Regions from separate parts of the Paenibacillus sp. FSL R7-0216 genome, predicted to be linked through region 1. Evidence: riboswitches for the same ligand, from Rfam matches in the RefSeq annotation. Region 1 holds a riboswitch; each other region holds the start of a gene.
The links. Region 1 has a riboswitch for cyclic di-AMP ahead of MKZ15_RS18425 (hypothetical protein). Riboswitches for the same ligand answer to the same signal wherever they lie in the genome.
Positions count from the first base shown of each region.

Region 2: it holds a riboswitch for cyclic di-AMP, as region 1 does, so the genes downstream of both, MKZ15_RS00580 (C40 family peptidase) here and MKZ15_RS18425 (hypothetical protein) in region 1, are expected to answer to the same signal.
Region 3: it holds a riboswitch for cyclic di-AMP, as region 1 does, so the genes downstream of both, MKZ15_RS01965 (APC family permease) here and MKZ15_RS18425 (hypothetical protein) in region 1, are expected to answer to the same signal.

Region 1 is NZ_CP150222.1:4,030,687-4,032,945, reverse strand. Features, by position in the region: gene MKZ15_RS18430 (hypothetical protein) at 1-284, opposite strand, end outside; gene MKZ15_RS18435 (nucleotidyltransferase domain-containing protein) at 1-29, shown strand, start outside; cyclic di-AMP (ydaO/yuaA leader) riboswitch at 543-722, shown strand; cyclic di-AMP (ydaO/yuaA leader) riboswitch at 831-1,006, shown strand; gene MKZ15_RS18425 (hypothetical protein) at 1,124-1,525, shown strand; gene MKZ15_RS18420 (hypothetical protein) at 1,544-1,651, shown strand; gene kdpA (potassium-transporting ATPase subunit KdpA) at 1,760-2,259, shown strand, end outside.
Region 2 is NZ_CP150222.1:126,151-128,409, forward strand. Features, by position in the region: gene MKZ15_RS00575 (GNAT family N-acetyltransferase) at 49-546, opposite strand; gene MKZ15_RS00580 (C40 family peptidase) at 807-1,298, opposite strand; cyclic di-AMP (ydaO/yuaA leader) riboswitch at 1,303-1,657, opposite strand; gene MKZ15_RS00585 (C40 family peptidase) at 1,898-2,259, opposite strand, start outside.
Region 3 is NZ_CP150222.1:445,141-447,399, forward strand. Features, by position in the region: gene MKZ15_RS01955 (DsrE family protein) at 1-247, shown strand, start outside; gene MKZ15_RS01960 (metalloregulator ArsR/SmtB family transcription factor) at 303-635, opposite strand; cyclic di-AMP (ydaO/yuaA leader) riboswitch at 897-1,072, shown strand; gene MKZ15_RS01965 (APC family permease) at 1,231-2,259, shown strand, end outside.

The DNA of each region.
Region 1 (2,259 bases):
GCGGATTTACGCCGATAGGCGATATTTAACCGGCTGGCCAGGACCGCTATGCTTAATTCCCCGCAGCGATTTCCTTCAGCCGTTCCTTGATCGACCCGGTACATACGCCGCCATGGTAGCAACCCTTCGCGGATCACGTCCAATTGTCCGGGAACCCCGGTGTCAACGAGGACGAGATGATCGGTACCCCATAACAGCGCCGCATGGACCGGCATCTGGTTCCCATTCGGCAAGTTCAGGTTTAGCGGCAGCGGCATCAGTCCGGGTGTGTTCGTTTGTTTCATGTAATCTCCTCCTCGTTGTTCAAGCTTAGTTTATCTGCGCAAAATCGTAGCAGAGACTGGGGCGGAGGACAAGTCCTAGCCGGATTTCAAGTAAGGGTCTGCGATAGAGGTAATCGTAGAGAAAGGCGTTTTTTATCCTTTGAAAACGCTAAAAACGACGAAATTATAAGGTTTTTCATCTCAAATTTGCGTTTGGTCCAGCTTTACAAAGAACAAGCGCAAGCGTAATATTCGACTCATGAAATGATTCCAATAAAACAATCAGTATCGCTTAATTTCCGATCAGGAAAACGGGGGAACCAATGATCGCTGCCGATGTGAGAGTCGGCGGAACGGTCCGGGGTGAATCTCCTGCGGCAGGCGCTTGCCGCAGGAGTAGGGCGACTCTCACCGCCCGAATCCGACAGCTAACCTCGTCAGCGAAGGGAGAGAGGATGATGGACTTGTCATGGCGAGCCACAGGGATATCCTCTGTGGTTTTCTTATGCCTATTCATGAAAGGGAAGAAAGTGTTACATTAACAATTAAGAAGAAAATTAACAATCTATTTGCATCACACTGAATCCTTCCGATGCGAAGGAACGGGGGACCCATTCGGGCGGAGCGCAGGTCGCGCTTACCGCCTATGGGGCGAATCCTGGCGATAGTTGCGTATCGCGAGGTAGGGCGTCTCTCGCGCCCGAGCCCGTCAGCTAACCTCGTAAGTGCAGACGAGAGAGGAAACCTTATAGCGCGATTCCTAAAGCATAGAATACATTCATGCTGGAAGCCCGCGAAGATTCCCTCTTCCCAGGCTTCTTTTTTGATGCCTAATTTCTGAATCAGGAGGAATACAAGAAGTGGGCACTTTTGAATACGCGCTGGTGACGCTTACGAATCCATTGGCGGTAGATTTCATCAGAACGATGAAGTACCGCGAAATCCCGTTTGCACTGATGGTCAACAATGATAGAAGCCGCCAGGAGGCGATAGACCGTGGGATAGAGCACGTCATTCTAGTGGATACTACTAAACGCAAAAACAAGGTCGTACCTGATATCCCCATCGGGACGGTGTATATCTTCGAAGAATCTCTGACACTAACCTGCCGATATTTGCAATTCTGCCGTCCATGGACGTCGAAGCCGATTTATGTCATTACGCAAAAGATGCATCCTGGCGCGGTTTATAAAAAGCTTGGCGCTAACTATGTGATTTATACGAAGGGAAAAGACGTATCGTTTATTCTGCACAATGAGTAAAGGAGGATCCGATCGACGATGATGGACATTTTCATGATCGGCTTAATTATCGTTATGGTTTGCATGATGGCAGGTCTGGCAACTTGGGCTTCCAAAGCGATTTCGGAGGGTGGAGATCAGCGATGATGTGGGGACTTGGCATCTTAATCGTGGCGGTTTTTGTTTATTTGGGGTATGCGCTGCTGAACCCGGAGAAGTTTTAACATTTGCCTTTCGGAGGGATAAGACGTGACTATCTACAGTTGGATTGCCATACTCGTTACTTTGGGCCTCGCGGTAATCGTCGCCAGACCGGCCGGTCTATACTTGGCCAAAGCGTTTGACTATGAAAAGAACGGTCTGGACCGGTGGTTCGGACCTGTTGAAGGAGTAATATTCCGTGCCAGCGGCATCCGTCAGGAGAATCAGACCTGGAAGAAGTATGCTTTATCCGCGGTGCTGAGCAATTTGGCGATGATGCTGATCGTCTATCTGATTTTTCGGCTGCAAGGGTTCCTGCCGCTGAATCCGAGCGGGGTTTCAAACATGGAGCCGACGCTCGCCTTCAATACGGTGATTGCCTTCATGACCAATACGGATCTGCAGCATTACAGCGGGGAAAGCGGACTGTCTTACCTTTCGCAGATGATCGGGATCGTATTCATGATGTTCACTTCGACGGCGACCGGCGTCGCCGCGGCGATGGCATTTATTCGCGGCTTGGCCGGCAAACCGATCGGCAGTTTCTTCGTGGA
Region 2 (2,259 bases), 1.3 Mb from region 1:
CTTATCTCATTGCGTTGCTCAAAGTGAGGTGTATAAAGGGGCTTGCCCTTATTCAGGCAGCCCCTTGTGTACCATGCAGTAAAACGGTTTGGACACCCCGCCAGGCGTCATCTTCTCGTAAAGGTCGGTAATGACGAATCCGGCCTTTTGATAGGCTCGAATCGCTCGGGTGTTCCAGGTGAGCACCTCAAGGTCGATTTGATTGTCCGGTTTGCGGTGCCGGGCTTCCTCTACGATGGTTCTTACGAAGAGTTTGCCTAGTCCATGACCGCAAAGATCAGGCTTCATGCCGATGCCGAGCCGGGTCACCCCCTCCATCGGGAAGTATTGGGCAAAGCCCGCCAGCTCGCCGGCTTCATTCAACACGGAGACATACTGCTCGGCACGGATTGCCGGATTCCCAAACTCTACATCGAGCGCTTTCATTTGATCCCAGGGCAGCCAGCTGTAAATATCGTAAGGAGAATCGTAACGCCAAGTGCAAATTTCCGCGCCATGCGGTTCTTCCATTGGCACGATTCGAAACGTAGACTTCGCTTGATCCATATTGCCCCTCCTTTGGTAGAGGTAAATCCGTCGTAGTTTCTCTATTACCCTCACAATAGCCGGATTTACGCAGCTTGTAAAGGCTTTTGCCGATAGGAGGGAATTCATGGATTTTCAGCGGATTTCCAACTTTCCGGTAACCTTTTTGCCGGACGTCTCGTTATATAGATAAGGCCACGAACATAAAAAGACCGCAAGCTGTTCCGAGTCGGAAACGCGGCTTGCGGCGAGAGACAATGAACTTGACGAATCCCGGGTGATCAGGATTCCGTAGCGTAAACAGAATAACCGTATTTACTGAGAACACGCTTCGCGCCAACGTAGCGGTTCTGGTAGTAGCTGTTGCTTAACTTGTCGATGCGGATGCCTTTGGATGAGGACGCGTGGGCGAATTCCCCTTCGCCAACGTAAACACCGACATGCGATACCTTGCCGGTCCCCGTGGTTTTGAAGAAAACGAGGTCACCTGCTTGGAGTTCTTTCTTCGATACCGGCGTCCCTTGCTTATATTGGGCGGCCGACACGCGTGCGAGCTTGATGCCCATTTGGCTGAACACATACCGGGTAAAACCGGAGCAATCGAATCCCGTTGTCGTGGTGCCCCCAAATTTATAAGGCGTCCCGTATACGGAATCTACGATACTGGCTAGCGGCGTTGTTTCCGTGGCTTCCGCGTCGGCAAAGGCGCTCCCTGCCCCCAAGGTGAACAGAAGGGCCAAACTCGTTACCGCTGCTGTCAAAGTCTTTCTCAAGATGTCATACTCCTTCCAAGGCCTACGAGGTTAGCTTATGGATTCGGTTGAAGGTTCCCTATGATCTCACTATAGAGGTAGGTTAAATAGTTATCTTCAGATCACGAAGCAGCTCAAGATGAGGATTCGGCATCGAATCTTGAATTCAGCCGGGCCTTCCGCTGCTCACGTAGCTTTCAGCTACGCTGCGCTGCTCAGCCCCTAGCTTCATCCAACCTTCTCGGTGCTCCAAACCTGACTATTTAACCTTGATTGGAAAGGCAGTTCAAAAAGGCTTCTTTCCATCACGAAGCAGATCAATTCACCCTTTGGTGGGTCCCCCGTTTCCCGGGTGCCTGGGAATTCGGCATTTCATTGTAGGTTGCACCCAAGATGCTGCACAAGAACAGTTACAAGAATCATTACAAAGTTGTTACTATTTACGTTTTTCATTTTACCAAAGGCGTCCAGAGTTGACAAGTTTGTAGGGAAAAAGGCTTCTTTTGGCCTGTTTTGACGAAGGATTTCGTGGGTAATGGTTCCTAAGGAGCGGAGCGAGGAGAAAGAAAAAACCCGCAGAGACGTTGTTATCAACATCCCCACGGGCTTCGTGGTTTTACTTATTGAACATCATCGTGCTCAGCAACTTCACCGGTCACATCTTCATACTTGTCGTTGCTCATGATCCGTTTGGCTCCAACGTAACGCTCGACGTAATACTTATCGCTTAATTTGCTGATGACTACGCCCTTGGAGGAGGAAGCATGAGCAAATTTGCCGTCGCCGACGTAGATGCCGACATGAGAAATGCCTTTACCGGAAGTATTGAAGAAGACCAGATCGCCGGCGATCAATTCGCTTTTCTCAACGGCGGTTCCCATTTTGTATTGGGATCCGGATTGGTGAGGCAGCTTGATGCCGATTTTAGAGAAGACGTACATGGTAAATCCGGAACAGTCGAAACCGGCTGTGGTGGTTCCGC
Region 3 (2,259 bases), 1.6 Mb from region 1:
GCAGCGGGAACAGGAGCAGCTTCCGGCGGCGGTATTTTGCGTAAATCGGGGTGTTCTTGCCCTAACGGAGCAGTCGTTTGCTTCGTTGCACCTGAAGGAGCTGGCGAATCGCGGTGTGCCGGTATTGGCTTGCGGGACCTGCGTTAACTATTACGGCATCCAGGATCAACTCGCAGCTGGCGAGGTGTCCAGTATGGGGCGTTTTATGGAACTGGCTGCGCAATATGAGGTCTTGACGCTGGCTTGATCTCGGCTGAAATCATCAAAGAAACACCGTAAGAAATACGGCATTTGCCGTTTTCTTACGGTGTTTTTTGTTGATCCGGGCTTTGAATTTCCTGTAAGTATTCGTCAAGCCGGTTAAACCGCTCTTCCCACAAGTTTCGGAACGAGGCGATCCACTCGTCCAACTCCTGCAGGGGTTCCGGCCGAAGCCGGTAAATCCGGCGATTCGCAACAGGTTGAACCTCGACGATGCGGGCTTCATTCAGCACCTTGAGATGCTTCGATACCTGCGGCTGCCGGACTTGGAGCCGATCCGCGATTTCTCCTACGGTTAGGGGGCCGTATCGCAGCAGTTCAACCATTTCCAGTCGATGGGGTTCGGCAAGCGCGCTCAAAGTTGCAGTGTTCATCGGTCTCACTTCCTTGTTTCGAGTATAACTTATTTAGCCGCAAATATTCCAGTAGGGGAATATGAATAATTCACGTCACTATCGGCCATCGTCTTATTTCCTCGTAATTTCAAGTCCGTACGAAATAATTAGCGTAGAAGAGCGATGTATACGCTTACCTCGACAATGCGGATCGCATTTCGTTGCCAATCCGCCTTAAACTCATCTTTACACTTTTTAGGGCGGGGAGTATGATTCATCAGTGGTAATTTTTATATGGCAAATACCTGATCGCTGAATTCTTTATTCAGTAAGAAACGGGGGAACCAACCGAAACGGGGCTTTGAGGCTTCGTTTCTGGGGTGAATCGCTTGTTTTGGCCATCCTGGCTATGAGCGTAGGGCTGCTTTCGTGCCCGAATCCGTCAGCTAACTCCGTAAGCGTCCGAAAGAGGGAATTGTCGCGGATATTCGCTTGAGTTTCAAAAAAGCGGCCGCGGGAAGGTCCAACTTTCCTGCGGCCTTTTTGTGTTGTTCTCTGCGGGAATGGGGAGCCTATAGAACCACGAATGGATAGAGACATAGGGCTATTTAGGGGAAGAAGAGAGGAAATCACCATGGTGAACAAAATTAAGCGAGTACTGATCGGCAGACCGATGAAAAGTGCCGAAATTGAAGGGGAGAAACTGAGCAAGCTCAAGGCGTTGGCGGTACTGTCCTCGGACGCGTTATCGTCTGTGGCTTACGGGACGGAACAGATTCTGATCGTCTTGATGGCGGCGGGATTTTCGGCCGTTTGGTATTCCATCCCGATCTCGTTTGCGGTTCTTGGGCTTTTACTTATTCTGATTTTGTCGTATCGGCAAACGATTTTCTCATACCCCGCCGGGGGCGGGGCTTATATCGTGGCGATGGATAACCTTGGGCGATCGACAGGTTTGCTGGCCGGCGGCTCGCTCCTGGTCGATTATGTTCTGACGGTGGCGGTCAGCTCGTCGGCGGGAACGGATGCCATTACATCCGCCTTCCCGGCGCTGCATGATCAACGGGTGTTGATTGCGCTGCTAATGATCACCTTATTAACGCTAATGAATCTTCGAGGGGTAACGGAGTCGGCATCCGTATTGGCTGTTCCGGTATATCTGTTTGTCGCGTCCATCTTTGTTCTGATCCTGTCGGGGTTGTTTAAATATTTGACTGGTGGAATTCACGCGAGCGTGCCCGAGATGGGGACGGCGGTTTCCGATATTAGTCTGTTCCTGCTGCTCAAGGCGTTCAGTTCCGGCTGTTCGGCCTTAACCGGGGTTGAGGCGGTTTCCAACGCCATCCCGAACTTCAAGCAGCCGGCCGAACGTAATGCTGCAGCTACGCTGGTGATGATGGGTGTCATTCTCTGCACCATGTTTATCGGAATCAGTGCGCTGGCCTATTGGTACGGTATCGCTCCTGATCCGAAAGCAACCGTTGTCTCGCAGATAGCCGAGTCGACCTTCGGCCGGGGTGCTTTATACTACGTCATCCAGGCGATTACGGCGCTGATCCTGTTCCTGGCCGCCAATACGGCCTACTCAGCCTTTCCATTGCTGGCGTTTATGCTGGCCAAAGACAAGTACATGCCGCATGCGTTTATGGTGCGCGGGGACCGG